4 regions of the Roseburia sp. AM16-25 genome follow, and region 4 is predicted to be linked to each of the others. Evidence: predicted binding sites of a transcription regulator. Region 4 holds the regulator's gene; each other region holds the start of a gene.

Region 1 (7,710 bases), on a different contig from region 4:
AATGGATCATTTTCAAAATCCAAGAAATGTCGGAGAAATGGAAAATCCGAGTGGCGTAGGTACGGTTGGTAACGCTAAGTGTGGCGATATCATGAGAATGTATCTGGATATTGACGAAAATGGTATTATCAAAGAAGCAAAGTTCAAGACATTTGGCTGTGGCGCAGCAGTGGCAACCAGCAGTATGGCAACGGAACTTGTTGCAGGAAAGACGGTACAGGAAGCTTTGGAAGTTACCAATAAGGCAGTTATGGAGGCTCTGGACGGACTTCCACCTGTAAAGGTTCACTGTTCCCTTTTGGCAGAGCAGGCGATCCATGCAGCACTCTGGGATTATGCACAGAAAAATGGCATCAAGATCGAGGGCTTGGAGCCACCAGTCAATGATATCGAGGAACTGGAAGAAGAGGAAGAATACTAATTGAAACAAAAAGTAGTTGTTGGTATGTCCGGAGGAGTAGACTCCTCTGTGGCGGCATATCTTTTAAAAGAACAGGGCTATGATGTGATCGGCGTGACCATGCAGATCTGGCAGGATGAGGATGAATTTGTGCAGGAGGAAAATGGCGGCTGCTGTGGGCTTTCTGCGGTAGATGACGCCAGACGTGTGGCTGCAAGGCTGGAGATCCCTTATTATGTGATGAACTTTAAATCAGAGTTCAAGCATAAGGTCATGGATTATTTTGTGGAAGAATATTTACAGGGGCGTACCCCGAATCCTTGCAATGCCTGCAACCGCTATGTCAAGTGGGAGGCACTTTTAGACCGTGCGCTCTCCATCGGCGCAGATTATATCGCGACCGGTCATTATGCAAGGATCGCGCAGCTACCCAATGGAAGATATGCGATCACCAACTCTGTGACGGCTGCTAAGGATCAGACTTATGCGCTTTATAACCTGACCCAGGAACAACTGTCGCATACATTGATGCCGGTCGGTGTCTATCACAAGGATCAGATCCGGCAGATCGCGGAAGATCTTGGACTTCCGGTGGCACACAAAAAGGACAGTCAGGATATCTGTTTTATACCGGATAATGACTATGCATCCTTTATTGATGAGGCCGCACCGGATCGTGTACCGGGACCGGGGGATTTTGTCCTGAGCGACGGTACAGTTGTTGGAAAACATGAGGGCGTTACGCATTATACGATTGGACAGCGTAGGGGACTTGGCATTTCTGTAGGCAAGCGCATTTTTGTCAAGGAGATCGATGCGAAAAATAACCGTGTTGTTCTGGGCGATGATGACGATGTCTTTACGGATCATCTGGTCGCAGACCAGATCAACTGCATGGCTGTGCCGGAATTCTTGGACGGACAGGAATTCCTTGCCAAGATCCGTTATTCCCACAAGGGCACCAAGTGCCATGTGAAAATGCTTGCAGACGGACAGATGCGGCTGGACTTTGAAGAACCGGTACGCGCGGTCACACCGGGGCAGGCAGTTGTCCTTTATGATGGACATTATGTTGCCGGAGGCGGCACGATCGTTCAAGAGATGTTATATTAGAAATCAGAGAGCCATCTCATTACGAGATGGCTCTTTTTGTGCTTGGCGCGAAAATGTGCAGAAGCATTTTTTATATGCCGGAAAATTAGTAGATGCTATGTGGATGCGGCACACGGTGGAGATAGACCATATATTCGTCAAATCCACAGGAGGCAAGAAAGCCTGGCAGACGGTCAAAGCCTAATGCAATATCGCTGGGTTTGTGTGCATCTGCACCGATCGTGATCAGTTTTCCGCCGAGTTCATGGTAGCGCTTTAGGATCTGCGGGCATGGATTTGGCACAGAAAGCCCACAGCGGAAGGCACCGGTGTTGACTTCCAGTGCAATATCATGTGCAATGAGAAAACGCAGGATATCATCGATCAGCGGCGCATATGGCGTGTAAGTATCGTAAGGCTGGGCAGGATCCTGCGGCCCATAGCGAAAGACATAGTCCAAATGCCCCAGAGCGTCAAAATTGTGAAATGCCGCCAGGTTCTCATAGACGGCCTGATAATATTCTGTATAGGCTTCCGCAGGATCGCGCCTCTCAAAATAAACAGGGTAGTAAGGATCTCGCGTATGTACGACATGCACAGAGCCGATGACATAGTCAAAGGCATAGGATGCAAGCAGATCGGCATGCTTTTGTGCAAGATGCGGTTGCAGACCCAGTTCCAAGCCATGAAGTACAAAGAAAGGCGCAGCCTCTTTTTGCAAAGCCGGCATGGCTTTTTCGCAAGCATCCAGATCCAGATCGAAAAGATGCGGTTCTTCCTTATAGTCTAAATCCAAGTGGTCTGTAAATGTAATGCCGGACAGACCCAACTGTCTGGCTTTTTCTATCATATCCAAAGGATCCGCGTCACTGTCACCGGAAAAATGACAGTGCATGTGATTGTCCCAAAGTTTCATTGGCAAAGTACCTCCATTCACTTACCAATTATAGGAAAATGTCGCATAAAATGCAACGAATCCGCAAAATGTCAGGACAGAGGAAAAATCTTAGTGAAAAAATTATCAAACTTTGTTTTTGGGGTTGAAATGTAGGTAGAAATTGGTTAAAATGAAGTCAGTTTGGGAATGTTATTCCCTAGACATAGTATTTTTAAATCTTAGGAGGAATTTAAAATGGCAGTAAGAGTAGCGATTAATGGATTCGGCCGTATTGGTCGTCTTGCATTCAGACAGATGTTTGGAGCAGAAGGATATGAAGTAGTTGCAATCAACGACTTGACAAGCCCAAAGATGTTAGCACATCTGTTAAAGTATGATTCATCACAGGGTAAGTATGCTTTGGCTGATACAGTATCTGCTGGAGAAGATTCTATCACAGTTGATGGCAAGGAAATCAAGATCTACGCTTTCCCGGATGCAAACAATTGCCCATGGGGTGAATTAAAGGTAGACGTAGTATTAGAGTGTTCTGGTTTCTACACAAGCAAGGAAAAGGCACAGGCTCATATCAACGCTGGTGCTCGTAAGGTTGTTATTTCTGCACCTGCAGGAAATGATCTTCCTACAATCGTTTACAATGTAAACCATAAGACATTGACTCCAGATGACAAGATCATCTCAGCAGCTTCTTGTACAACAAACTGCTTGGCACCAATGGCTAAGGCTCTTAACGATGCTTTCGGTATCAAGTCTGGTATCATGAGCACAATCCACTCATACACAGGTGATCAGATGACACTTGATGGACCACAGAGAAAGGGTGACCTTAGAAGATCTCGTGCAGCTGCAGTTAATATCGTACCTAACTCAACAGGTGCTGCAAAGGCAATCGGTCTTGTAATTCCTGAGTTGAACGGAAAGTTGATCGGATCTGCACAGCGTGTTCCATGCCCAACAGGTTCTACAACAATCCTTGTTGCTACTGTTGAGAAGTCTTGCACAGTTGAAGAGATCAACGCAGCAATGAAGGCAGCAGCTACAGAGTCATTCGGATACAATGAGGATGAGATCGTTTCTTCTGATATCATCGGAAGCACATATGGTTCAATCTTCGATGCTACACAGACAATGGTTGGAGAAGACAACTTAGTACAGGTTGTTTCTTGGTATGACAATGAGAACAGTTACACATCTCAGATGGTTCGTACAATCAAGTATTTCTCTGAGTTAGCATAGTCCTAGCCAACATGGGGTCCGGTCGTTGGGACCGGACCTCTTTTTTATTAAAAGACTGGAGGATTTAATCATGGGATTAAATAAAAAATCAATCGATGACATCAATGTAAAGGGTCTGCGCGTTCTTTGCAGATGCGACTTTAATGTGCCTCTTATTGATGGCAAGATCACAGATGAGAACCGTCTGGTACAGGCACTTCCTACCATCAAGAAACTGGTTGCTGACGGTGGCAAGGTGATCCTTTGTTCACATCTTGGCAAACCAAAGGGAGAGCCGGTTCCGGAACTTTCTTTAGCACCGGTTGCTAAGAGACTTACAGAACTCTTAGGACAGGAAGTAAAATTCGCAGCTGATCCGGAAGTTGTAGGACCAAATGCCAAGGCTGCTGTAGAAGCAATGAAAGATGGCGACATCATCTTACTTGAGAACACAAGATACCGTGCAGAGGAGACCAAGAACGGAGACGAGTTCTCTAAGGATCTGGCATCCCTTTGTGATGTATTTGTAAATGATGCATTCGGTACAGCGCACAGAGCACATTGCTCAAATGTTGGTGTGACAAAGTATGTTGACACCGCAGTTGTTGGTTACTTGATGCAGAAAGAGATCGATTTCCTCGGAAACGCAGTAGAGAATCCGGTTCGTCCGTTCGTTGCTATCCTTGGTGGAGCAAAGGTTTCTTCTAAGATTTCTGTTATCGAGAACCTCCTTGACAAGGTAGATACTTTGATCATTGGCGGTGGTATGGCATATACCTTTATGGCTGCACATGGCGAGCCTGTAGGAAAGTCTCTTCTTGAGAAGGATTACATGGAGTATGCACTTCAGATGGAAGAAAAGGCAAAGGAAAAAGGCGTTAAACTTTTGATCCCTATCGATACCGTTGTAGGTGATGACTTCAAGAACGACTGCAACTTCAAGGTTGTAGAACGTGGAGAGATCCCGGACGACATGGAAGGTATGGATATCGGACCTAAGACATGCAAACTCTTTACCGATGCGATCAAAGATGCAAAGACTGTTGTTTGGAACGGACCAATGGGATGTTTTGAAATGCCAAACTTTGCAAAGGGAACGATCGCTATTTGTGAAGCACTTGCAAATATCGATGGAACAACCATTATCGGTGGTGGTGACTCTGCATCCGCAGCAAACAACCTTGGCTACGGCGACAAGATGACACATATCTCTACCGGTGGCGGCGCATCTTTGGAATTCTTAGAGGGTAAGGAACTTCCTGGTGTAGCAGCAGCAAACGATAAATAAGAAAAGGGGTTATTATAATGGCAAGAACAAAGATTATTGCAGGCAACTGGAAAATGAACAAGACTCCAAGCGAGGCAGTTGCTTTGATCAACGAATTAAAGCCGTTAGTAGCGAATGATGACGTAGATGTAGTATTTTGTGTACCGGCAATTGATATCATTCCTGCAGTTGAGGCTGCAAAGGGAACCAATATCCACATTGGTGCAGAAAATATGTATTTTGAGGAGAGTGGCGCTTACACAGGCGAGATCGCTCCAAGCATGCTTACAGATGCAGGCGTAGAGTACGTGGTACTCGGACACTCAGAGAGAAGAGAATACTTCGCTGAGACAGACGAGACTGTAAACAAGAAGGTTTTAAAGGCATTTGAACATGGTTTGACACCGATCATCTGCTGTGGTGAGACTTTGACCCAGAGAAAACAGGGTATCTACATTGAATGGATCCGTATGCAGATCAAGATCGCATTCCAGAATGTCACAGCAGATCAGGCAAAGAAGGCAGTCATTGCTTATGAGCCAATCTGGGCAATCGGAACAGGCGAGACCGCAACAAGCGATCAGGCAGAAGAAGTATGCGGCGCAATCAGAAAATGCATCGCAGAAGTATATGATGAGGCTACAGCAGAAGCAATCCGCATCCAGTATGGCGGATCTGTAAATGCAGGCAATGCTGCAGAACTTTTTGCAAAGCCTGACATTGATGGCGGACTTGTCGGCGGTGCTTCTTTGAAGGCAGATTTTGGCAAGATCGTAAATTATAATGCATAATGGCATCGTTACAACTGCTATTGTAACTCTAGGAGACATCCAATTCTGGATGTCTCCTTTTTCTCTTGTGACACTTCTTTATATATGCTAAAATAAGCCGTGGTTAGGTGCGTATGGATCGAAAAGAAATGCGTATTTTTGACAGGAGGAATAGATACAAATGAAGCGTGGACTTGTTATAGGACTTATACTTACCGCCTGCTTACTGGCAGGATGCGGCAAAACAGATAAAAAAGAGACTAAGGAGACCGTCAAAGAAGTGGCAAAACAGGAAGTCTCCGACTACAGCCAGTTGTCGATCAAGGAATTGGAAGTGCTGGGTGCGGATAACGATGAAGAAGCCATGATGGAACTGGCAAATCGTTGTGATTATGGCAGTGAGGACTGCGAACAGGATTTTACAGAGGCAAAAAAGTGGTATGAATCCGCAGGAGAAGTGGGAAATACCGATGCACTTTGTGTACTGGGATATTATGCCCTCAACGGTATTACGCAGGATGTGGATCTGGACCAGGCAGCAGACTATTTCCAGACGGCGATCGATGCCGGAAGTGAGCGGGCATATGTAGGCTTGGCGCGCACATATCTGGCTGGTTATGGGGATGAGGCAGACAGACCTGCCAAGGCATATGAAAATATCAATCTTGCCTACCAAAAGGGCATTCCGGTAGGGCAGTATTATATGGCTTATCTTTTAGAGAACGGTATCGGTTGTGCGCAGGATTATGCACAGGCGATGAGCATATATGAGCAGGTGGCAGAACTCAAAGACCTTACCATCTATGACGCTTATCTTCCAAATGCTGCGGCGACGGATCTTGGCATGATGTATATGCGTGGTGAGGGCGTGGCACAGGATTATGAGGAAGCCATGAAGTGTTTCAAGACAGCTGCAGGCAAGGATTATGCCATGGCACAGTATTATATGGGACAGATGTTTGAAAACGGTTTTGGCTGCGATCAGGATTATAAGGAAGCCTTACAGTGGTATCAGAGCGCCGCAGATCAGGACTATGCTCCGGCTTTGAACCAGATCGGCTACCTTTACTATAATGGATTTGGCGTGGAAACAGATATTGATCAGGCCATCTATTATCAGAAACTGGCTGCTATGCAGGGTTATGCGGTTGCACAGATCAATTTGGGATATTTGTTTGAAAACGGTATTGGAGTAGAGCAGAACTACAGCACGGCACTGGCATACTATCGCATGGCGGCAGACCAGGATAATGAGGGTGCCAAGGAAGCAGTCGTGCGTGTGCTCAAACTGATGGATGAAAAAGAGTAAGAATTACGTGGGCATCGTGGCGGCGGTCTTTGTGATCGCCATGATCGCTTTGGTCTGGTATCTGCTCTTTGGGGCAGACTTTATCCGGCGTGCACAAAAGTCCGACGGACAGGAAGAGAAGCAGGAGGAGACCACGGAAAAGGAAGAACTTTTAAACATTTCCAACGTGGATCAGGCCTATGATGCCATACTCAACAAAAGTACAAAAGAATTTATAGGAAACCATCCGATCGACGAGGAGTTTCTTTCCTGGTTCACCGGCAACTATGGTATAGAGCAGTTGGAAAAGATCGCTTCTTATGCCCAGTTGGACGATGGAGAGATTTGGTACGAAATCACAGGGAACAGTATCCATGTTTTGTGGTATGATTATTGTATGGAGACTGGGATCCAGCAGTATGTCTATGACAAGACGTATGTTAAAGAGTGTCAGGATGCAGATCGTATCGTGCTGGATTTTACCGGTGATTTTTCTCTGGCTGAGGGCGTGGGGACGACAGACTATTATCACAGTGTGGGGGATGATATCACCAAATGCCTGGGGGCAGATCTGCGTCAGGAAATGCTTAATGCAGATATCATGACCATCAACAACGAGTTTGTCTACTCGACACGTGGACAGGCACTGGCGGGAAAAGCCTATACCTTCCGCGGAGATCCAAAGACCTGCCAGAACCTCGTGCTCCTGGGCGTAGATGTCGCGGGACTTGCCAACAATCATGTCTATGACTTTGGAGAGAATGCCTTTTTGGATACCTT
Region 2 (7,710 bases), on a different contig from region 4:
TATCTGATGGGGATCAATTTTTCACGCTTGCTCTCGATCCGCTATGGCAATTCCATGGCAAATTTTTTGAATGAAAAATATTGTGTGGTGTCGGTCGGACGTGTCATGACCTGTGTTCTTGGCATGATCGTGCGCCGGGAAAGAGAAATCCGCAATTTTGAAAAGACACCATTTTACCGCGTGCTGGCGGGGGTCGATGTGGCAGGTGCTAATCTTTCCATGGAGTGGAAAGCGGTCGTGGGATCGCGCTATGAGAATTCGCCTTTGCTTTACAAGGAAAATGGCTTTAAAGAGATGGCGAGTGCCGTCAAACTGATCGAGGAGACCTTGGAGATGGAGCCCGGCAGTGCGGTTTTAGATGAAGAACGGCGCATCATGGGACAGGCAAAGGGAAGCATTGAGAAGATCGAAAAGAAGAAAGAAAAGAAAAAGCCGCCGCTTTTATACAACTTAGCGGAATTGCAGAATGACTGTTCCAAGTTCTTTAAGATCAGCCCGGACGAGACACTTGCGGTCGTGCAGGAACTCTATGAAAAGAAATTGGTTACCTATCCGCGAACGGATGCCAGAGTCTTATCGACGGCTGTGGCAAAGGAGATCCACAAGAATATCCGTGGACTTTTAGGCATTCCGGGTGTCCGGGACTACGCGCAGACCATCCTGGATCAGGAGATGTATAAGGGGCTTGCCAAGACACGTTATGTCAATGACAAGCAGATCACCGACCACTATGCCATCATTCCGACCGGACAGGGCTTGTCTGCCTTAAAGGGATTAAACAGCAGGGCGGTTTATATTTATGAGACGATCGTGCGTCGTTTTCTGGCGATCTTTTATCCGCCGGCAGAATATGAAAAGTTAAATCTTACTATAAAAAGTGGAAGTGAATACTTCTTTGCATCCGAGAAATATTTAAAAGAGCCGGGCTATCTTAGCCTGATGGAATATTCTTTCCGCAAGAAAAAAACTGCCACGGCGGATGCCAAGGAGGCAGCAGCGGTGGATAATGGCTCGGAGGAAAACGAGGGCGAAGAGTACGAGAATTTAAACATCAATATGGCGGAAGTCCTTGCCCAGATCAAAAAGGGCGACGAGGTTGGGATCGGCAGCATGCAGATCAAGGAAGGCGAGACTTCACCGCCAAAGCGCTACAATTCCGGTGCTATGATCCTTGCCATGGAAAATGCCGGGCAACTGATAGAGGATGAGGAATTGCGTTCCCAGATCAAGGGAAGCGGTATCGGAACCTCTGCAACGCGTGCAGAGATCCTAAAGAAACTGGTAAACAACAAGTATATTGCCCTAAATAAAAAGACCCAGATCTACACCCCGACCTTACAGGGAGAAATGATCTTTGACGTCGTGAATGCTTCGATCCCGTCACTTTTAAATCCGGAGTTGACGGCAAGTTGGGAAAAGGGGCTGACCTACGTGGCAGACGGTGAGATCACGGCGGATGAATATATGGTCAAATTGGAAAATTTTATCAAACAGAAGACTGCGCGCGTGCTGGCGAACAACAATCAATATGCCATGCAGGGGATGTACCGTGCAGCAGCACAATATTATAAAAAATAGAAAAGGATGGAAAAGAAAATGGAACATTGCAAAGTAAAAAACATGTATGACCTGACACAGACATTGGCAGCACCATTGCTTGAAACCGTGGATTATCCATGGGAGGCATTGCCAAAAATAGGAGAGTTTATTAAAGAAATCGGACCAAAGCTTGACCCGGAAGTTTTTGAACGGCGTGGAGAAAATATCTGGATTGCAAAATCGGTATCCATTGCAGCAACAGCTACATTAAATGGTCCGCTCATCATTGATGAAGACACCGAAGTACGTCCGGGCGCATTTATCCGTGGCAATGTTATTGTTGGTAAGAACTGTGTTGTAGGGAATTCAACAGAATTGAAAAATGTTATTCTGTTTAATGTTGTTCAGGTACCACATTATAATTATGTTGGAGATTCCGTACTTGGTTTCCATTCACATATGGGGGCTGGTTCCATTACCTCTAATGTTAAGAGTGATAAGACACTTGTGGTTGTAAAAGACCGCTATGAAAGCAAGGAAGAGATTGCGACAGGCCTTAAAAAATTCGGTGCAATGCTTGGCGATTATGTAGAAGTTGGATGTAACAGTGTATTAAATCCAGGTACGGTGGTATGCTCACATTCTAATATTTATCCAGTATCTTGTGTACGCGGAGTCATCCCGGCAAACTCCATTTTTAAAGATAAAGACCACGTGGTAAAAAAAGAAGCGTAGGAAAGCGCACGGAAAGAGAAAAAGGTCTAGACGAACCGCAGAAAATGTGAGAAAATAAGCAGAGTGTGTTAGTTATTTTTTTAACTAAGCAAGGCATAGCCATATGATGCATGCTTTATGTATTATGAAAGGAGTCTTATAATGATTTACACAAAGGAAGTTGAAAACATGTGTCCTGTTGCAAAGGGCGCAAAACATGAACCAGCTCCAATTCCTGAAGAAGGAAAATGGGTGCATTCTAAGAAGATTGAAGATATTTCAGGCTTTACACATGGTGTGGGCTGGTGTGCTCCTCAGCAGGGCGCATGTAAGTTGTCTTTGAATGTTAAGAACGGTGTTATTGAAGAAGCATTGGTAGAGACAATCGGATGTTCTGGTATGACACATTCCGCAGCAATGGCAGCAGAGATCTTGCAGGGCAAGACAATTCTTGAAGCATTAAACACAGACCTTGTTTGTGATGCTATCAATACAGCAATGAGAGAGTTATTCTTACAGATCGTTTACGGACGTACACAGTCTGCATTCTCTGATGATGGACTTGCTATCGGTGCTGGTCTGGAAGACTTAGGAAAGGGTCTTCGTTCACAGGTTGGTACTATGTACGCAACCAAGGCAAAGGGTGTTCGTTATCTGGAAATGGCAGAAGGCTATGTTACAGGTATTGCTCTTGATGCTGACGACGAAGTTATCGGTTACCAGTTCGTTTCTCTTGGAAAGATGACAGACTTCATCAAAAAGGGTGATGACGCAAATACTGCTTGGGAAAAGGCTTCCGGTTCTTACGGACGTGTTACACCAGAGCAGGGCGCTGTTAAGATCATCGACCCAAGAGTAGAGTAGTAGAAAGGAGACGTAAGAAGATGGCTTTATTTGAATCATATGAAAGAAGAATTGACCAGATCAATGCTGTTTTAAATAGTTATGGTATCAGCTCTATCGAAGAAGCTGAGAAGATCACAAAGGATGCTGGACTTGATGTATATGAGCAGGTTAAGAAGATCCAGCCGATCTGTTTTGAAAATGCATGCTGGGCATACACAGTAGGTGCAGCGATCGCAATCAAGAAGGGATGCCGTAGAGCCGCTGATGCAGCAGCTGCAATCGGTGAAGGACTTCAGGCATTCTGTATCCCTGGTTCTGTAGCAGATCACCGTAAGGTAGGTCTTGGACATGGTAACCTTGGAAAGATGTTATTAGAGGAAGAGACAGAGTGCTTCTGCTTCTTAGCAGGACATGAGTCATTTGCAGCAGCAGAAGGTGCGATCGGTATCGCTGAGAAGGCAAACAAGGTTCGTCAGAAACCTCTGCGTGTTATCTTAAATGGTCTTGGAAAAGATGCTGCACAGATCATTTCCCGTATCAACGGATTTACTTACGTTGAGACAAAGTATGACTACAAGGAAGCAAAACTTAATGTAGTATATGAAAAGGCATACTCAGATGGACTTCGTGCATCTGTTAAGTGTTATGGTGCTGATGATGTTCAGGAAGGTGTTGCAATCATGCACTTTGAGAACGTTGGTGTATCTATCACAGGTAACTCAACCAACCCAACACGTTTCCAGCATCCGGTAGCAGGTACATACAAGAAAGAGTGTATCGAGCAGGGTAAGAAGTACTTCTCAGTAGCATCAGGCGGTGGTACAGGACGTACACTTCATCCGGACAACATGGCAGCAGGTCCTGCTTCTTATGGTATGACAGATACTTTAGGACGTATGCATTCTGATGCACAGTTCGCAGGTTCTTCTTCTGTTCCGGCTCACGTTGAGATGATGGGACTGATCGGTATGGGTAACAACCCAATGGTAGGTGCTACCGTTGCTGTTGCTGTATCCGTTCAAGAGGCTGCTGACGCTGGCAAGTTCTAAAAATAGACAATAATATCCCGGTCTGGGATCATGGGATCCCCGTGCTATTTGGCACGGGGATTTTATAGTACATATAAGTATTTAAGAGAAAGAAAAGGGAAGATCATGGGAGAATCAAAAGTATATTTCACATCTTTTAAAACGACAGAACATGAAAACCTGATCCAGAAACTGCATCGTCTTATGAAGCAGGCTGGATTTGAAAACATTGATTTTAATGAAAAATATGCTGCCATCAAGATCCATTTTGGAGAATATGGAAATCTTGCATTTCTTCGTCCAAATTATGCCAAGGTGGTTGCAGATTATGTCAAGGAACTCGGCGGAAAGGCATTTCTTACGGATTGCAATACCCTTTATGTCGGCAGCAGAAAGAATGCGCTGGATCATCTGGATACAGCCTATGTCAACGGATTTTCGCCCTTACAGACAGGCTGCCATGTGATCATTGGTGATGGCTTAAAGGGAACGGACGAGACGATTGTTCCAATCGATGGGGAATATGTAAAGGAAGCCAAGATCGGACATGCCATTATGGATGCAGATGTCTTTATTTCTCTGACACACTTTAAGGGACACGAGACGGCAGGTTTTGGCGGTGCGATCAAAAATATCGGTATGGGCTGCGGATCAAGAGCCGGTAAGATGGAACAGCACTGTGAGGGCAAGCCGAGTGCAGATAAGGATCTGTGTGTGGGCTGTGGTGCCTGTAGCCGTATCTGTGCACATGGTGCGCCGGTCATAGCAAACGGCAAGGCGACGATCGATCATGATAAGTGTGTGGGCTGTGGCAGATGTCTAGCAGTTTGTCCAAAGGATGCGATTACAGCGAATTTTGCAGATTCTGTTTTCATGTTGAATTGTAAAATGGCAGAATATGCATATGCAGTCTGCAAAGACAGACCATGTTTTCATATTTCATTGATCTGTGATGTGTCGCCAAACTGTGATTGCCATGCAGAAAATGATATTCCAATTATTCCGAATATCGGAATGCTTGCATCTTTTGACCCGGTAGCATTAGACCAGGCATGTGCTGACCTTTGCAATAAAATGCCTGCGATGTCAGGAAGTCTGTTAGATGAAAATGAAAAGAATTTACCAGAAGAAGTGCATGCACATTGTGGACACGATCATTTTAAGATGACGCACCCGGATACAGAATGGGAATCTTGTCTTGATCATGCACAAAAGATGGGGCTTGGAACGAGAACGTATAAATTAGTGCAGATATAGAAGGACGAAAAACATATGAGTTATTTGATTGCAGAAACAACAAAGGAAGAACGGGAGAAAATCGTTGCAGATGCACTTGGAAATATAGAAGCAAGTTGTGACGGCTGTATGCCGGGATTAGCAGAAATGTATCAGGATTATATTGACGGGAAAAAGGAACTTCGACAAATCAATATGGAATTCAATGCCCGTTATGTAAAAGGTGATGATATGCCGGGAAGATCCGGGTGTATGTACTTATAGGGAGCAAAGGAAGACAGGAAGCATGAATGAGATCATAAAAAGCCTTTATGACAGAAAGTCTGTACGTGTGTTTGAGGACAGACCGATCCCGGCAGACATGAAAAAGACGATCTTAGAGACGGCGGCGCAGGCACCTTCTGCCGGATGTCAGCAGTTATATACGATCATTGATGTGACGAATCAGGCGATCAAGGATACGCTGGCAGATTTTTGTGACCATCAGCCTTTTATCGCAAAGGCAGATATGGTGGAGGTATTTTGTGCAGATTGTAAGAAATGGTATGATGCCTATATAGAGGCAGGCTGCAGCCCAAGACATCCCGGTGTGGGAGATCTCATGCTTGCGGTCACGGATGCGACGATCGCAGCGCAAAATACGGTCGTGGCGGCAGAAAGTCTTGGCATTGGATCCTGCTATATCGGTGACATCATAGAAAATCAGGAGGACGTCGCAAAACTTTTGCATTTGCCGGACTATGTATTTCCAGCAGCCATGTTGGTCTACGGATGGCCGACCGACCAGCAAAAGATGCGCAAGAAACCAGAACGCTGCCCACAGGAATACATTGTGCATGAAAACACGTATCACAGTATGGATGGAGCAGAACTGCGTGGTATGTTGGCACACCATTGTAAGCAAAGATCTTTTGAAGATTGGTGCGCAGCATTCTGCGAGCGCAAATACAATTCAGACTTTTCTAAGGAAATGACAAGGTCAGTGGAAGTATATTTAAAGCAATATCATTAAAAGAAGAAAGTACAGTGAAAGGCAGGAAGAAATTCCTGCCTTTTTGTATGGGCACAGAAACTCCTTGACACATATATCGCACTGCGATACAATATGATATATCGAAGTGCGATATATATTCTGGAATATAAGAGGTTTTATCATGGATGCGCATATCAAAAAAGTATACGTGCCAATGACAGAGACAGGTTTTTACATTTTACTGTGTTTACAGGAACCCAACCATGGTTATGGCATTGTGCAAAAGGTAAAAACTATGACGGGTGGTGACATTGTATTGGCACCGGGAACCATGTATGGCAGTCTGTCAAAGATGGAAAAGGACGGACTGATCTCTTTTGTGCGAGAGGAGGACAAGCGGAAAATATACGAGATCACGGCACTCGGCAGGGAAGTGCTGGAAACCGAAAAGAAACGAATTGACCGATTGTACCGGAATATGAAGGAGATGTAGCTATGAAAGATAAGAAGATCACTTTTAAGTATTTTTCCATTGCAGAATATGAAAAAGAAGAAGCATATTTGCGCAAAATGCATCAGCAAGGCTGGAAACTGGTAAAGATATCACTCCGTTATCTCTATGTCCGTGCCTATATTTTTGAAAAGTGTCAGCCGGAGGATGTGATCTACCGCATCGACTATGATCAGACCGGTGGAGACGCCTATATACAGATGTTTGCGGACTGCGGCTGGGAATATTTGTTTGATTTTGATGAGAGTTCTTATTTTCGGAAGAAAAAAGAGGATATCGCAGAGGATGAAGATATTTTTTGTGACGATGCATCCCGGCTTGCCATGGTACGGCGTGTCTTTAAGGCAAGATATATTCCTTACCTTACCCTTTGCGTATCAGATATTATTTTTTGGATCGGCTTGGATTCACTGATCTACATGGGATCCGGAAAAAGCGGACTCATCATCACCATGATACTTTGGATAACCATTCTGCTGGCGCTCTTATACTTAGGAGTATTGACAATGCAGTTTTATAAATGTGAAAAGAAACTGGCAGAGGAAACAGAGGCGGCAGAAGGCGTTAAGTACAAATATATAGGATTGGCGGTACTTTGGGTAGCGCTGGCTCTGGTGACCGGTATTCTGATCCTATATGCCAATCGTTCCGATTATTCGGTCACAGACCGGGAGAATGGTTTTTCCATAGAGAGCAAACGGATGAATACGGAACTGGAACGCGAGTATGAGGCGCAAAAAGGGGATCAGATCGCGATCGGGCATGATATTGATGATGGTTATATTGAGATCACGATCAAGGATAGCGAGGGTCAAGTCCTTGCAAGTCAATCTTATGAAGATTGGAGTGAGGATATCCAGACC
Region 3 (7,710 bases), on a different contig from region 4:
TCGTAGGGGAAACAAACTTGCAAATGCGACGGAAATCCCGCTCAACGTTTGAGAGCAGTGTAAATTCGTAGGGGAAACAAACAAAAAATCGTCTGCCACCAAACATTATATAGTTTGAGAGCAGTGTAAATTCGTAGGGGAAACAAACGGCTTGTCCCCGGCTGCCGGGATAAAGTTCGTTTGAGAGCAGTGTAAATTCGTAGGGGAAACAAACGAATGCAGTCTGTGAATTGTCTGTCTTTGAGTTTGAGAGCAGTGTAAATTCGTAGGGGAAACAAACGCATCTTTCTCATTTGCAATCTGCAATGTAGTTTGAGAGCAGTGTAAATTCGTAGGGGAAACAAACTTTTCTGACGTTCATGTTGTCGAGCAACAGTTTGAGAGCAGTGTAAATTCGTAGGGGAAACAAACATGGAATCTCCCTTTATTTTCAGAGCGAAGTTTGAGAGCAGTGTAAATTCGTAGGGGAAACAAACGATTAATCCTGTGATATAATCGATTGCCATGTTTGAGAGCAGTGTAAATTCGTAGGGGAAACAAACTATCAAGGCAATTCACACAGTAGAGGGAAAGTTTGAGAGCAGTGTAAATTCGTAGGGGAAACAAACTCAACATGGTATTACGTGGCGAATACTTGGTTTGAGAGCAGTGTAAATTCGTAGGGAAAACAAACGATAGCACTAGTGGAGCAGTTAAGACCAACGTTTGAGAGCAGTGTAAATTCGTAGGGGAAACAAACAGTGGGTTAAACTCTAACAACTCACTTTCGGTTTGAGAGTAGTGTAAATTCGTAGGGGAAACAAACTGTATTTGACACGAGTGAGGTCATGCACTTGTTTGAGAGCAGTGTAAATTCGTAGGGGAAACAAACATGTCAAGATGGGGAATCTATATTTCAGCAGTTTGAGAGCAGTGTAAATTCGTAGGGGAAACAAACAGCAGAGAATTATCAAAGGTGGAGTTATAGTTTGAGAGCAGTGTAAATTCGTAGGGGAAACAAACATTCATCTACAATCTTCATGCAGGATTCAAGTTTGAGAGCAGTGTAAATTCGTAGGGGAAACAAACCCACATCTTCATCCGGAGGAAATGAGATTAGTTTGAGAGCAGTGTAAATTCGTAGGGGAAACAAACCTGTTCGTCAGAAAAGACTCTTCTACTTCCGTTTGAGAGCAGTGTAAATTTGTAGGGGAAACAAACGATAGCGAATAAAATAAATAATCTGCCTGCGTTTGAGAGCAGTGTAAATTCGTAGGGGAAACAAACTGAAAGAGATCGAGAACGACAGCGCCGCGGTTTGAGAGCAGTGTAAATTCGTAGGGAAAACAAACACGCGCGTGAAAAATCGCTTGCCACGTGTCGTTTGAGAGCAGTGTAAATTCGTAGGGGAAACAAACTTGATAAGACCGTTGAAAAACCACACCTTAGTTTGAGAGCAGTGTAAATTCGTAGGGGAAACAAACTAAAATGGCAGATGTATTAGCACAAATAAGAGTTTCGATAAACTGTGGAATAGATGTTTGACATAGAGCAGAAGCGATGTTAATATAATAATAGAAAAGGTGCTACCTATGACGGTTCGCCTGAAAAATGGGTAAAAATAACCGCTTAACTTGTCAGGTTGGGGCGGTTATTTTTGTGCCTTGGAATCACGCTTCCCATGAGCGTAACCCAGACTGTAAAAAGTCGCACACAGTGAAATCACTGCGATTAAGTCACTGATGGTCAGCATAAGCACATACCTCCTTTCGTAAGATTTCCCTCAAAAAGAGAGATAAATCTATGTAATCGGAGCTATGTAATACTCTCCGCGCAAAGCGAACCGCCATTTCACGTCAAGTGAAGTAGCACCTTAGGCTGTAAAGCCTATAATTATCGTATCAAACATTTGTTCTGAATACAAGATATGTTATCGAAAATCCTAAAATAAGGTTTTGACTGTTCGCCTGCTCAAAATAGTAAAATCCCAACTCTTTTTTTGTAATAGATGCAAGAAAAATAATTCCGAAAATTACGCAAATTGTGTTTGAATAAGACACAATTATAAGGCGAAATTCCAACGCTAAGATAGAAAATGAAAATGGCAAACCCCCATATATTGATAATTTTTTAACAAAGATAAGAAACAGGTCAAAAAAGTATGTGGCGAAAAACTTGTGAATATTCTGACAATTTTATTTTGCAAGCCGCAAGTGTAAAAAAGTTGGCTTGCATGAAGAATAATTTTGTGCTACTATAAGTTCATGCGGAAACGCTGTTTTCTTTTTTTTACTTTCGCTTGTTAAAAAAATAACGAATGGTAAAAAAAGAGAAGCAGCAAATAAGAAATAAAAAGGAGAAAGAACATGGGAAAGAAAGTCGTTTTAGCAGGTGCATGTCGTACTGCAATCGGAAAAATGGGGGGAGCACTCAGCAACACACCAGCAGCAGATCTTGGTGCTATCGTTATTAAGGAAGCATTAAATCGTGCAGGTGTAAAACCAGAGATGGTAGACGAAGTTAAGATGGGATGTGTTATCCAGGCTGCACAGGGGCAGAACGTAGCACGTCAGGCAGCGATCAAGGCAGGACTTCCGATCGAGGTTCCGGCAATCACGATCAACGTTGTTTGCGGATCCGGTCTGAAATGTGTAAATGATGCAGCAACCATGATCATGGCAGGAGAGGCTGATATCGTTGTAGCAGGTGGTATGGAGAATATGTCAATGGCTCCTTACGCTATGACAAAGGCTCGTTTCGGATATCGTATGAACAATGCAACAATCATTGATACTATGGTAAATGATGCTTTGACAGATGCATTCAATCATTATCATATGATGATCACAGCAGAGAACGTTTGTGATAAATATGGCATTACAAGAGAAGAACTTGATGCATTCTCAGCAAACAGCCAGCAGAAATGTGAAAAGGCTATCGCAGAGGGCAAGTTTGATGACGAGATCGTTCCTGTACCGGTTAAGGTTAAGAAGGAAATGGTTGATTTCGTTAAGGATGAAGGTCCAAGACCTGGTACAACACCGGAATCACTTTCTAAGTTGCGTTGCTGCTCAGGTAAGGAAGGCGGACTTGTTACAGCAGGTAATGCTTCCGGTATCAACGATGGTGCAGCAGCAATCGTTGTTATGAGCGAGGAAAAAGCAAAAGAACTTGGTGTTACACCAATGGCTACATGGGTTGCAGGAGCACTTGGCGGTGTTGCGCCGGAGATCATGGGTGTTGGTCCTGTTGCTTCTACAAAGAAAGTTCTTGCTAAGACAGGACTTACCATTGATGATATGGATCTGATCGAAGCAAACGAAGCATTTGCAGCACAGTCAATCGCAGTTGCAAGAGATCTGAACTTTGATATGAGCAAGGTAAATGTAAACGGTGGTGCGATCGCACTGGGACATCCGGTTGGAGCATCCGGCTGCCGTATCCTTGTTACCCTATTACATGAAATGCAAAAGAGAGATTCTAAGAGAGGTCTTGCTACACTTTGTATCGGTGGTGGCATGGGCTGCTCAACAATCGTTGAAAAATATGAATAAAAATTTTTAAAAGTATATTTTACGGAGGTGCTAACATGAAGGTTGGTGTTATTGGAGCAGGAACAATGGGACAGGGCATTGCAAAGGCATTTGCCCAGGTCGATGGATATGAAGTCGCACTTTGCGATATCAAGCAGGAATGGGCTGAAAGCGGAAAGGCTAAGATCGAAAAAGGCTATGCTCGTTTAGTAGAAAAAGGAAAATTGACACAGGAAGCTGTTGATGCTATCGTTGCTAAGATTACTCCTGGATTAAAGGAAGACCTTTGCAAAGACTGCGATTTGATCGTAGAGGCAGCTTTCGAAGATATGAACGTTAAGAAGACAACATTTGCAGAACTTGACAAGATTGCTAAGCCAGAGTGTATCTTCGCATCTAACACATCAAGCCTTTCTATTACAGAGATTGGCAACGGACTTACACGTCCACTGATTGGTATGCATTTCTTCAACCCAGCTGATCGTATGAAATTAATCGAAGTTATCGCAGGTGTAAATACTCCTGTTGAGTCAGTAGATGCAATCAAGAAGATTTCTGAAGAAATCGGTAAGACACCTGTACAGGTAAATGAAGCAGCAGGATTCGTTGTAAACCGTATCCTGATCCCAATGATCAACGAAGCAGCATTTATCAAGATGGAAGGTGTATCTGATATCGCAGGTATTGATGCCGCTATGAAACTTGGCGCAAATCATCCAATGGGTCCTTTGGAGTTGGGAGATTTCGTTGGTTTGGATATCTGTCTTGCTATCATGGATGTTCTTTATAAGGAAACAGGCGACAGTAAGTATCGTGCATGCCCACTCATCCGCAAGATGGTTCGTGGTGGAAACTTAGGTGTAAAGAGTGGTAAAGGCTTCTATGTTTACAATGCAGACCGTACCAAGACACCGGTAGACGCACAGTAAGATTAGGATTTCAAAGCCCCGTCTATGCAGGCGGGGCACATCATCGAATATTATTTATGAAAGACGGAGGAATGAAGATCATGGATTTCGGTTTAGATAAGAAACATGAAATGGCGCGTACTTTATTTAAAGAGTTCGCTGAGACAGAAGTAAAGCCTCTTGCACAGGAAGTTGACGAGACAGAGCAGTTCCCTGCTGAAACTGTTGCAAAGATGGCAAAGAGTGGATTTATGGGAATCCCGGTACCAAAGGAATACGGCGGACAGGGATGTGATCCTTTGACCTATGTTATGTGTGTAGAGGAATTGTCAAAGGTATGTGCAACCACAGGTGTTATCGTTTCTGCACATACATCACTTTGTATCGACCCGATCATGACATACGGAACCGAAGAACAGAAGCAGAAATATGTAAAGCCTTTGGCAACCGGTGAGAAACTTGGTGCATTTGCTCTTACAGAGCCGGGTGCCGGTACAGATGCACAAGGGGCACAGACAAAGGCTGTTCTTGATGGCGATGAGTGGGTATTAAACGGATCTAAGTGCTTTATCACAAATGGTAAAGTCGCAGACGTTTACATTGTTATCGCTATCACAAGTGTGACAGAAGACAAGAGAGGCAGAAAGAAAAAGAACTTCTCTGCATTTATCGTAGAAAAGGGAGCACCTGGATTCTCCTTCGGAACAAAGGAAAAGAAGATGGGTATCCGCGGTTCATCTACATATGAATTGATCTTTGAAGATTGCAGAATTCCAAAGGACGCATTACTTGGACCGGAAGGCAAGGGCTTCCCGATCGCTATGCATACTCTGGATGGCGGACGTATCGGTATCGCCGCACAGGCTCTTGGTATTGCAGAGGGCGCATTGGATCGTGCGATCGCTTATACAAAGGAAAGAAAGCAGTTTGGTCGTTCTATCGCCCAGCAGCAGAATACACAGTTCAAACTGGCTGATATGGCTACCCGTGTTGAGGCTGCACAGTTTTTGGTTTACAGAGCCGCTATGGCAAAGGCAAACCAGAAGGTTTACTCTGTAGAGGCTGCAAAGGCAAAACTTTTTGCTGCTGAAACAGCAATGGCTGTTACAACCGAGGTTGTTCAACTCTTTGGTGGATATGGTTATATCCGTGAATATGATGTAGAGCGTATGATGAGAGATGCCAAGATCACTGAGATCTATGAAGGAACTTCAGAAGTTCAGCGTATGGTTATCTCTGGTGCATTACTGAAATAGAAATAGGAGGAAATGAATACATGAAAATCGTAGTATGTATTAAACAGGTTCCTGATACAAAGGGCGGCGTAAAGTTCAACCCGGACGGAACACTTGATAGAGCAGCAATGCTTGCCATTATGAACCCGGATGACAAAGCCGGCTTAGAGGCAGCACTTCGAATCAAAGACGAGATCGGTGCAGAAGTTACCGTTCTTACCATGGGTCTTCCAAAGGCAGATGACGTACTTCGTGAGGCATTGGCTATGGGAGCAGACAATGCGATCCTTGTTACAGACAGAGTACTTGGTGGAGCCGATACATGGGCTACATCTACAACCATTGCCGGTGCACTGAGAAACATTGACTATGATCTTATCATCACAGGTCGTCAGGCAATCGATGGTGATACTGCACAGGTTGGACCACAGATTGCAGAGCACTTGGGAATCCCGGTTATCTCCTATGCAGAAGATATCAAGGTAGAAGGAGACTCTGTTATTGTTAAGCGTCAGTATGAAGACAGATACCATATCTTAAAGGCACAGATGCCATGTCTGGTAACCGCTCTTTCTGAATTAAATACACCAAGATATATGACTCCTGGCGGAATCTTCGATGCCTATGACAAAGAAGTTACCGTATGGGGACGTGCAGACTTAAAGGATGTTGATGATTCTGACCTTGGATTAAAGGGATCACCTACCAAGATCGCTAAGGCATCTGACAAGGTACGCAAGGGCGCAGGTGAGAAAGTTACATTAGATCCATCTGAATCCGTATCTTATATCATGGACAAATTAAAAGAGAAACATGTAATCTAATTTGGAAGGAAAACGGTGAATAAAATGGCATTAGAAGAATATAAGGGCGTATTTATTTACGCACAACAGGTAGATAATGAAATTAGTTCCATTGCCTTTGAATTGATCGGAAAGGCAAAAGAACTGGCTGCTGATCTTGGAACAGACGTAACGGCAGTTCTTTTGGGACACAATGTAGGAAATCTCGTTGATTCTTTGGCTGAGTATGGTGCAGACAAGGTAATCGTTGTAGATGATCCGGAACTTGAAACATACAGAACAGAACCATATGCACATGCACTTGCTTCTGTTATCAATGAGTATAAGCCGGAGATCATGTTGGTTGGAGCAACTGCCATCGGACGTGATCTGGGACCTACCGTTTCAGCAAGAGTAAAGACAGGTCTTACCGCAGACTGTACCATGCTTGAGATCGGTGACTTCCCACTTTCTGTTCCGGAAGGAAAAGAGGATACACAAAAGCATGGTCAGTTACTTATGACAAGACCTGCATTTGGTGGAAATACGATCGCAACGATCGCCTGCCCGGACAATCGTCCACAGATGGCAACCGTTCGTCCTGGTGTTATGCAGAAGATCGAGCCGATCAAGGGTGCAAAGGCAGAAGTTATCAATTACAACCCTGGATTTACCAAGAACAACAAGTATGTTGAGATCCAGGATATCGTAAAGGCAGTTGGAACCGTTGAAAATATCATGGATGCCAAGATCTTAGTATCCGGCGGACGTGGTGTTGGCAGTGCTGAGAACTTCCAGATGTTAAAGGATCTGGCAGATGTTCTTGGTGGTATGGTATCCTGCTCACGTGCTGTTGTTGAAAATGGCTGGTTGGCACAGGATTATCAGGTAGGACAGACAGGAAAGACAGTTCGTCCGAATGTATATTTCGCAATCGGTATTTCCGGAGCAATCCAGCATGTTGCCGGCATGGAAGAATCTGACATCATTATTGCGATCAATAAGGATGCAGATGCACCGATCTTTGATGTTGCTGACTATGGTATTGTCGGTGATCTCAAGAAGATCGTACCAGCGCTGACAGAGGCTTTAAAGGCTGAGTTAGCATAATAATTGCTTTCCCATCATTTCTTATTTTCAAAAGACGAGTCGATCATGCGATCGGCTCGTTTTTGCGTCGGAGAAGGTGCCCGTGCACACTTACCCGGCTTTGCACTTTCCGAGGAACACATTTGTATATTTCGGGTAAATTCAGTACAATATAGGTGTTGAT
Region 4 (7,710 bases):
GTGTACAGCAGGAAGAAATTTTTTTACAAAATGATAGCAGTATTTCATCTGCCTTTTTGCAGCCGGGCATGCTTCCACACTGGCATAAGAATAATTATTTCGATATTATTTATGTTATGGAGGGAGAAAGTCAGTGCTTTTTCCGTCAGGAGAAACTAGAACTCGTTGAGGGGGATGTGCTGATCGTGCCGCCGGATATTGAGCATGGAGAAGGCGTGCGAGATCTCGATGGCAGGACGATGACATCAGCGATCCGCAAGCGGACCTTTTTAGAGATTTTCTTTCGGGTATTTTCCGGCAATCCTTTACTATATTCTTTTTTTCAACGGATTTTCCGTGGAGAGGAAGAGATAAGTTATATTCTTTTTCATACAGCAGAAAAGGATAAGCCGGATATGACGGTTGCACGTTTGTTTGATCATCTTTGGGAGGAACAGAAATGCAAGGAAAAATACCACAGTGAGATGTGTGAGACTATCATGAATGCGATTTTTGTGCACTTGCTTCGCTATTATGAACAGAATCTGGTTTTTCCACAGGACTGTAAAGCCAACTGGAAAAAGGAATATGCTAAGATTTTTTGGTATATTAGTGAGAATTATCGCAGTGTGACTCTGGAAGAACTGGAGGATAGGTTTCATTATAGCAGACGCCAGTTGATCCGCATTGTGCAGAATGCAACAGGGAAAAATTTTAAAGATGTGATTCGCGATATGAAGATGGAACGAGCAAAGATGCTTTTGCGGGATACCACACTGCCCGTGGAAAGAATCGCAATGGAGTGTGGATACGAGAATGCATCCAGTTTTACCAGAATTTTCAAGCAAACAGTGGGGGTAAGCCCCCACGCTTACCGACATGGAATATTCGTGACTTTACCACAGTAAAAAGTTTTGCTATACTAAAGTACAATAGTGAAAATGCTAAGGAGGCAAATGACATGAGCAAGATTATGATGAAGACACCACTGGTTGAGATGGATGGTGATGAGATGACAAGGATCCTTTGGAAGATGATCAAGGATGAATTGTTACTGCCGTTTATAGATTTAAAGACAGAATACTATGATCTCGGTCTTGAATATCGTAATGAGACAAATGATCAGGTGACAATCGATTCAGCAGAGGCAACAAAGAAATACGGCGTTGCTGTAAAATGTGCCACAATCACGCCAAACGCAGCGCGTATGCGTGAATATGATCTGAAAGAGATGTGGAAGAGTCCAAACGGAACCATCCGTGCCATCTTGGACGGAACGGTATTCCGCGCACCGATCATCGTAAAAGGAATTGAGCCTTGCGTAAAGAATTGGAAGAAACCGATCACGATCGCGCGTCATGCATATGGAGATGTCTACAAAAATACAGAGATGATTGTTCCGGGACCGGGAAAAGTAGAACTTGTTTATACGGCTGAAGACGGCAGTGAGACGAGAGAAGTGGTACATAACTTTACCGGCACCGGTGTTGTTCAGGGACAGCATAACCTGAATGATTCTATCGAAAGTTTTGCAAAGGCTTGCTTTAACTATGCCTTAGATACAAAGCAGGATCTTTGGTTTGCGACCAAGGATACCATCTCTAAGAAATACGATCATACCTTTAAGGATATTTTTCAGGAGATTTATGAGGAGTCTTATAAGGATAAGTTTGCCGAGGCAGGCATTACTTATTTCTATACCCTGATCGATGATGCCGTAGCTCGTGTGATGAAGTCTGAGGGCGGTTATATCTGGGCTTGTAAGAACTACGATGGCGATGTCATGAGTGACATGGTATCGTCTGCTTTTGGATCTCTTGCCATGATGACCTCTGTTCTGGTATCTCCACAGGGCGTCTATGAGTATGAGGCGGCTCATGGAACCGTACAGAGACATTATTACAAGCACTTAAAGGGAGAGGAGACATCCACGAACTCTGTTGCTACGATCTTTGCATGGACAGGCGCACTGAGAAAACGCGGTGAGTTGGATGGCACACCGGAACTTTGCGATTTTGCAGACAAATTGGAACAGGCATGCATCAAGACGATTGAGGATGGAAAGATGACAAAAGATCTTGCTCTGATCACAAGTATTCCAAATCCAGTCGTTTTGAATAGTGAGGAATTTATCAAAGCCATCAGAACAAGGCTTGAGGGCATGTTATAGGAGGAAGCCATGATTTTATCCTGCCAGAATCTTTCGAAATCTTTCGGAAGTGATGACATCATAAAGAATGTCTCTTTTCAGATCAATGAAGGAGACAAGGTAGCCATTGTCGGAAATAATGGTGCAGGAAAATCAACACTGCTAAAGATGATAACGGGTGAGTTGGATACCGATGCAGGAACGGTTGTTTTTGCCAAGGATACCACCATCGGTTATCTGGCGCAGTATCAGAATATGGAAGGAAATGAGACGGTCTATCAGACCGTCTATTCTTCGCGTACAGATATTTTGGAAATGCAGAAAAACCTGCAAAAAATGGAAGAACAGATGACAAAACTGACAGATGATGCCTTAGATGCACTGCTTGTCCGCTATCATGAGATGCATGATGTTTTTGATCATATGAACGGTTATGCGTATGAATCGGAAGTACAGGGCGTGCTTCGTGGACTTGGTTTTTCCGAAGAGGATTTTTCAAAGACGATGGATATGCTTTCCGGTGGACAAAAAACCCGTGTATCTCTCGGAAGACTCCTTGTTTTGAAACCGGACATCCTGCTTTTAGATGAGCCGATCAACCATTTGGATCTGAATTCTATTGAGTGGTTAGAGAACTTCCTTATGAATTATAAGGGAACCGTTGTTATTGTAGCACATGATCGTTATTTTCTGGATCGTATCGTTACAAAGGTTATTGATATCAGCATGCATACTGCACATGTTTACAAAGGGAATTATTCTGCCTTTGCCATGCAAAAAGAAGAGATCCGTAAGACCATGATGCGTGAATATGAAAAACAGCAGGCATCCATTGCCCATCAGCAGGAAGTCATTGATAAGTTAAAACAGTTTAACCGTGAAAAATCCATCAAACGTGCAGAGAGCCGTCAGAAAGCCCTCGATAAAATGGATGTTATGGAAAAACCGATCGATGCGCAGGAACATATGAAATTGTCCTTGCAACCAGATGTGACAAGCGGCAATGATGTACTGGAACTGATCGGACTTTCAAAATCCTATGATGGCATGCCGCTCTTTTCTAACGTAGATTTCCTTTTGCAAAGAGGTGAGCACGTTGCCATCCTTGGTGATAACGGTACAGGAAAGACAACATTGCTTAAGATCATCAATGAGATTGTGACCGCAGATTCCGGCTCTTTCCGGCTCGGCGCAAATGTTACGATTGGTTATTACGATCAGGAACAACAGGTTTTGGATGATGACAAAACACTCTTTGAAGAAATGAGCGATGCCTATCCAAACTTAAACAATACAAAGATTCGCAATGTGCTTGCGGCATTCATGTTTTTAGGGGATGACTGCTACAAGAGGATCGGCGATCTGAGCGGTGGAGAGCGTGGACGTATCTCCCTTGCCAAACTCATGTTGTCCGGTGCCAACTTTTTGATCTTAGATGAGCCGACTAACCATTTGGATATGGAGTCCAAGGAGATCCTGGAAAATGCCATCAATGCCTATGAGGGAACGGTGCTTTATGTGTCACATGACCGTTATTTTGTCAACCAGACTGCAGACAAGATTTTAGAACTTGAAAACCATCAGTTCAGCGTATATCTGGGTAATTATGATTATTTCATCCAAAAGAAAACAGAGCGTATGGCACAGGAAAAAGCAGTACAAGACGCAAAGCGTGGTGATACAGAATCGATTTCCGGACAATCTGAAGGAAAGACGGATTGGAAGCAGCAAAAGAAGATCCAGAGCGAAAAGCGCAAGGTAGAAAATCGTCTGGCAGAGGTGGAAGACCGCATTGCCGCCTGCGAAGAAGACCTGCGTCAGATCGAGGAAGAATTTGCCAAGGACGATGTGGCGACAAATTCGGCAAAGCTTAATGAATTATCACAAAAACAGGAAAAGTTACAGGAAGAATTGGATGCCCTCTATGAAAGTTGGGAAGAATTGTCGGAGACACTGACAAATGATTTCGCATAGGATAGGCGGATTCTGTTAAAAATTTGACATATATATTTAAAATATTTATAATTTTTATATAAATATGATATATATGTCATCATTGACAGTGGAAGTAGGGGGAATTTAACGTGGAAAAGGAAATATCCCAGGCAGTCATTCGTCGTATGCCAAGATATTACAGATATTTAGGAGAATTGCTTGATGCAGGAGTGGAGCGCATTTCGTCCAACGAACTCAGCAGTTGTATGCATGTGACGGCATCCCAGATCCGGCAGGATCTCAACAATTTTGGTGGTTTCGGTCAGCAGGGCTATGGCTATAATGTTCAGTACTTATATGATGAAATCGGCAAGATCTTAGGATTGAATGAGACACACAATGTGATCGTGATCGGTATCGGTAACTTGGGGCAGGCAATCGCCAATTATGTTAAGTTTGAAAAATTAGGTTTCAAGATCGTCGGTCTGTTTGATGTCAATCCGGCATTGAAGGGGAAAGAGGTAAGAGATATCCCAATCCGTATGTTGGAGGAATTACCAGAATTTGTAAAGACAACACGTGTGGATATTGCGGCACTGACCCTGCCAAAGCAGAATGCAGAAGCGACCGCGGCACAGTTATCTTCCCTGGGCGTACATGCCATCTGGAATTTTGCCCATGTCGATCTGGATGATGTGGAGGATATGGTCGTAGAGAATGTGCATCTGTCCGATAGTCTGATGCAGCTTTCTTACAATATTGCCAACCACAAAAAATAGTTTTCAAAAGAAGGTGAGCGTATGGAACGACAGGCGTTTACAGAAGCACTGGCGAAAACAAAAATACCCATTCTGGTCTTGGACCAGAAATGGCACCGGCTTTTTGCCTTAGATGGCAAGCCCAAAGAGGTGCAGGAACTGGAAAGCCAGTTGAAGGAGATCTTGGAGCGGCAGGGACGCCTGACGCAGGAGTTAAAGGATTTAAAGAAGGTCAAGTCATCCCTTATGCAGAATATCGTAGAGCATATGGACGCAGAGGAGGACAAGGAGACGCACAGCCGGCAGATGGACGAGAACAAACGGCTGATCGAGGAAGTCAAGGAAAAGATCGCAGCCAACGAGGATGCCCTTTTGGAGATCCCAAAGGAGATACAGACCTGCAATGACGCGCTGATGATGGAGACCATGACCTTTTGTTATGATCGTCTGCGCACCAATTGCAAAGAAGCCGAGGAGATTGCGGAATGGATCAAAAAGGTCCGGGTAGAATTAAAAAAGAACATCATCCGCAAACAGAATCGGGAGATCAACAATAAAGAAATCTATGCATATATGCATGATATATTTGGAAAAGATATCATCAATCTTTTTGATGTGCAAAATGATGATGTGGATCTGATCACAGGAGAGGATCGCCCGTCCGGTGATACGACCCAGGACAAACAGTTATCAAAAGATGTACAAAAAGGAGACGTATGAAATATATTTTAAACAGTCGCGAAATGAAACAATGCGATAGCCGCACGATCGAGCATTATGGTCTGCCTTCCATGGTGCTGATGGAGAGAGCCGCGTTATCGGTTGTTTCATTTTTGCATGAAAGAGATTTGTGGCAAAAGAAGATCGTCATACTATGTGGAAGTGGCAACAATGGTGGGGATGGACTCGCCATTGCAAGGCTTTTATACTTAGAGGGGGGTCAGGTGTCGGTATGCCTGGTGGGCGATTTTTCCAAGGCTTCGCCGGAAAACATGGCGCAGCAAAAGATCTGTCGGCAGTATGGCATGGACTTGTCTAGTTCTACGGATACACTTGCAGACGCCCAGGTGATTGTGGATGCCCTGTTTGGTATCGGACTTTCCAGAGAATTGGGCGGTGACTATCCTGCACTTTTGCAAGAGGTCAATGCCATGGATGCCTACCGGCTGGCGGTGGATATACCATCCGGTGTATCTGCGGATGACGGACAGATCATGGGGCAGGCATTTTTGGCGGATGCGACCATAACCTTTGCTTTTGCCAAGGTCGGACAGATGCTTTATCCGGGGAAAAAATACTGTGGTGAATTGATCGTATCTGCAATCGGAATCGAATCATGCAGTCTGGCAGATCAGGTTCTTCCTTGTAAGAGTCTGGAAAAAGAAGATCTAAAACAACTACCGCAGGCAAGCTCGGATGATCACAAGGGAAGCCGGGGAAAGGTGCTTGTGATCGCAGGCAGTGAGGATATGGCAGGCGCGGCTTATCTTGCATCGAAAAGTGCTCTGACGAGTGGTGCCGGCATGGTCAAGGTCTATACACCAAGATGCAATCGTGACATCATTTTGACACGATTCCCGGAAGCCATTCTTGTTACCTATGATAAATGGAATGAAAAGCAGTTGTTGGAAGAACTTGCTTGGGCGGATGCCATAGCCATAGGACCGGGGCTTGGAAAGTCTAATCTGGCGGAGAACCTGGTCCGCACGACTTTAGAAAATGCTGCAGTGCCGATGGTGGTGGATGCGGATGCGTTGGGGATTCTGGCAGAACATTTACAGTGGCTGAAAAAGCCGCATACAGAGACCGTCATCACTCCGCATCTGGGTGAAATGGCACGCCTGATGGGCAGTCCGCTTATGTATGTGACTGACCATAAATTATCCATAGCACAGGATTTTGCAAGAGATTATCAGGTCATTTGTGCACTTAAGGATGCGGCTACGATCGTATCCGTGCCTTATGCCACGACTTATATCAATGCGAGCGGCTGCAGCGGTATGGCGACAGCCGGCAGTGGTGATGTCTTGACCGGTGTGATCGCAGGATTGATCGCGCAGGGCTTAAGACCGGAAGATGCGGCATCACTGGGCGTTTACCTGCATGGACTTGCGGGAGAGGAAGCCGCAAGGACAGAGGCTAATCTTTGCATGCAGGCAGGTGACATCATAAAAGGAATAAAAACGATCTATCAGAAAGAAGGAAGATGACAGTGGAAATAGAAAAAAGGCGTGTTTACGCCATCGTAGATTTTGATGCCTTAGATCAAAATGTGCAGGCAATGGAAGAAAAACTGCCGCAGGACGTCGGCATGATGGCTGTTATCAAGACCAATGCCTACGGGCATGGTGCTAAGGCAATTGCTAAGCATTTAGAGGACAATGACCGCATCAGCGGTTATGCGGTTGCAACGGCAGAAGAAGCCTTGGAACTGCGAAAAGCAGGCATTGGGAAGATGATTCTGATTTTAGGCTATGTCTTTGAAAAAGATTATGAAGATCTGATTCTGCAGGATATCCGTTTTGGGATTTACCGCAAGGATGTGGCGCAAGCCTTGGATGCGGCAGCGGAAAAATGTCATAAAAAGGCACTGATCCACATCAAGATCGATACCGGTATGCACAGGATCGGCTATCCGGTCTGTCAGGAATCGGTAGAAGAGATCAAAGAGATTGCAGGGCTCAAACATCTTTGCCTGGAAGGTATCTTTACCCATTTTGCCAGAGCGGATGAAGCGGATAAATCTTATGCAAAAAAGGCATATAGCTTATTCAAGGATATGATAGGAGCGCTGCAAAAAGAGGACATTACGTTTCCGATATGCCATTGCTGCAACAGTGCCGCTATCTTAGAACTGCCGGGCTATCATGAAAATATGGTGCGTGCAGG

Evidence for each region. The regulator Rex, encoded in region 4, represses fermentation and respiration genes when NADH is low (regulators of the CRP and FNR family bind a similar motif). The targets are predictions, from matches to a motif close to ATTGTTAANTANTTAACAAT.
Region 1: gap (type I glyceraldehyde-3-phosphate dehydrogenase) is a predicted target of Rex. The motif match lies at 2,499-2,518, and genes of this name have one in related genera.
Region 2: DW183_RS10640 (iron-sulfur cluster assembly scaffold protein) is a predicted target of Rex. The motif match lies at 2,343-2,362, and genes of this name have one in related genera.
Region 3: DW183_RS09610 (acetyl-CoA C-acetyltransferase) is a predicted target of Rex. The motif match lies at 2,098-2,117, and genes of this name have one in related genera.

Annotation. Positions count from the first base shown of each region.
Region 1 covers NZ_QUCW01000004.1:10,929-18,638, reverse strand. Annotated here, with positions in the region: gene nifU (Fe-S cluster assembly scaffold protein NifU) at 1-421, shown strand, start outside; gene mnmA (tRNA 2-thiouridine(34) synthase MnmA) at 422-1,513, shown strand; gene DW183_RS10200 (histidinol-phosphatase HisJ family protein) at 1,599-2,408, opposite strand; gene gap (type I glyceraldehyde-3-phosphate dehydrogenase) at 2,625-3,626, shown strand; gene DW183_RS10190 (phosphoglycerate kinase) at 3,697-4,893, shown strand; gene tpiA (triose-phosphate isomerase) at 4,911-5,663, shown strand; gene DW183_RS10180 (tetratricopeptide repeat protein) at 5,824-6,951, shown strand; gene DW183_RS10175 (CapA family protein) at 6,938-7,710, shown strand, end outside.
Region 2 covers NZ_QUCW01000004.1:106,578-114,287, reverse strand. Annotated here, with positions in the region: gene DW183_RS10650 (DNA topoisomerase) at 1-1,578, shown strand, start outside; gene DW183_RS10645 (UDP-N-acetylglucosamine pyrophosphorylase) at 1,597-2,274, shown strand; gene DW183_RS10640 (iron-sulfur cluster assembly scaffold protein) at 2,416-3,117, shown strand; gene DW183_RS10635 (GGGtGRT protein) at 3,138-4,148, shown strand; gene DW183_RS10630 (DUF362 domain-containing protein) at 4,254-5,384, shown strand; gene DW183_RS10625 (purine biosynthesis protein PurH) at 5,400-5,627, shown strand; gene DW183_RS10620 (nitroreductase family protein) at 5,650-6,375, shown strand; gene DW183_RS10615 (PadR family transcriptional regulator) at 6,518-6,829, shown strand; gene DW183_RS10610 (DUF2812 domain-containing protein) at 6,832-7,710, shown strand, end outside.
Region 3 covers NZ_QUCW01000003.1:524,183-531,892, forward strand. Annotated here, with positions in the region: gene DW183_RS09610 (acetyl-CoA C-acetyltransferase) at 2,346-3,533, shown strand; gene DW183_RS09615 (3-hydroxyacyl-CoA dehydrogenase family protein) at 3,569-4,441, shown strand; gene DW183_RS09620 (acyl-CoA dehydrogenase) at 4,522-5,676, shown strand; gene DW183_RS09625 (electron transfer flavoprotein subunit beta/FixA family protein) at 5,697-6,479, shown strand; gene DW183_RS09630 (electron transfer flavoprotein subunit alpha/FixB family protein) at 6,504-7,547, shown strand.
Region 4 covers NZ_QUCW01000002.1:623,313-631,022, reverse strand. Annotated here, with positions in the region: gene DW183_RS06975 (AraC family transcriptional regulator) at 1-887, shown strand, start outside; gene DW183_RS06970 (NADP-dependent isocitrate dehydrogenase) at 941-2,149, shown strand; gene DW183_RS06965 (ABC transporter ATP-binding protein) at 2,159-4,102, shown strand; gene DW183_RS06960 (redox-sensing transcriptional repressor Rex) at 4,213-4,842, shown strand; gene DW183_RS06955 (hypothetical protein) at 4,864-5,541, shown strand; gene DW183_RS06950 (NAD(P)H-hydrate dehydratase) at 5,538-7,031, shown strand; gene alr (alanine racemase) at 7,034-7,710, shown strand, end outside.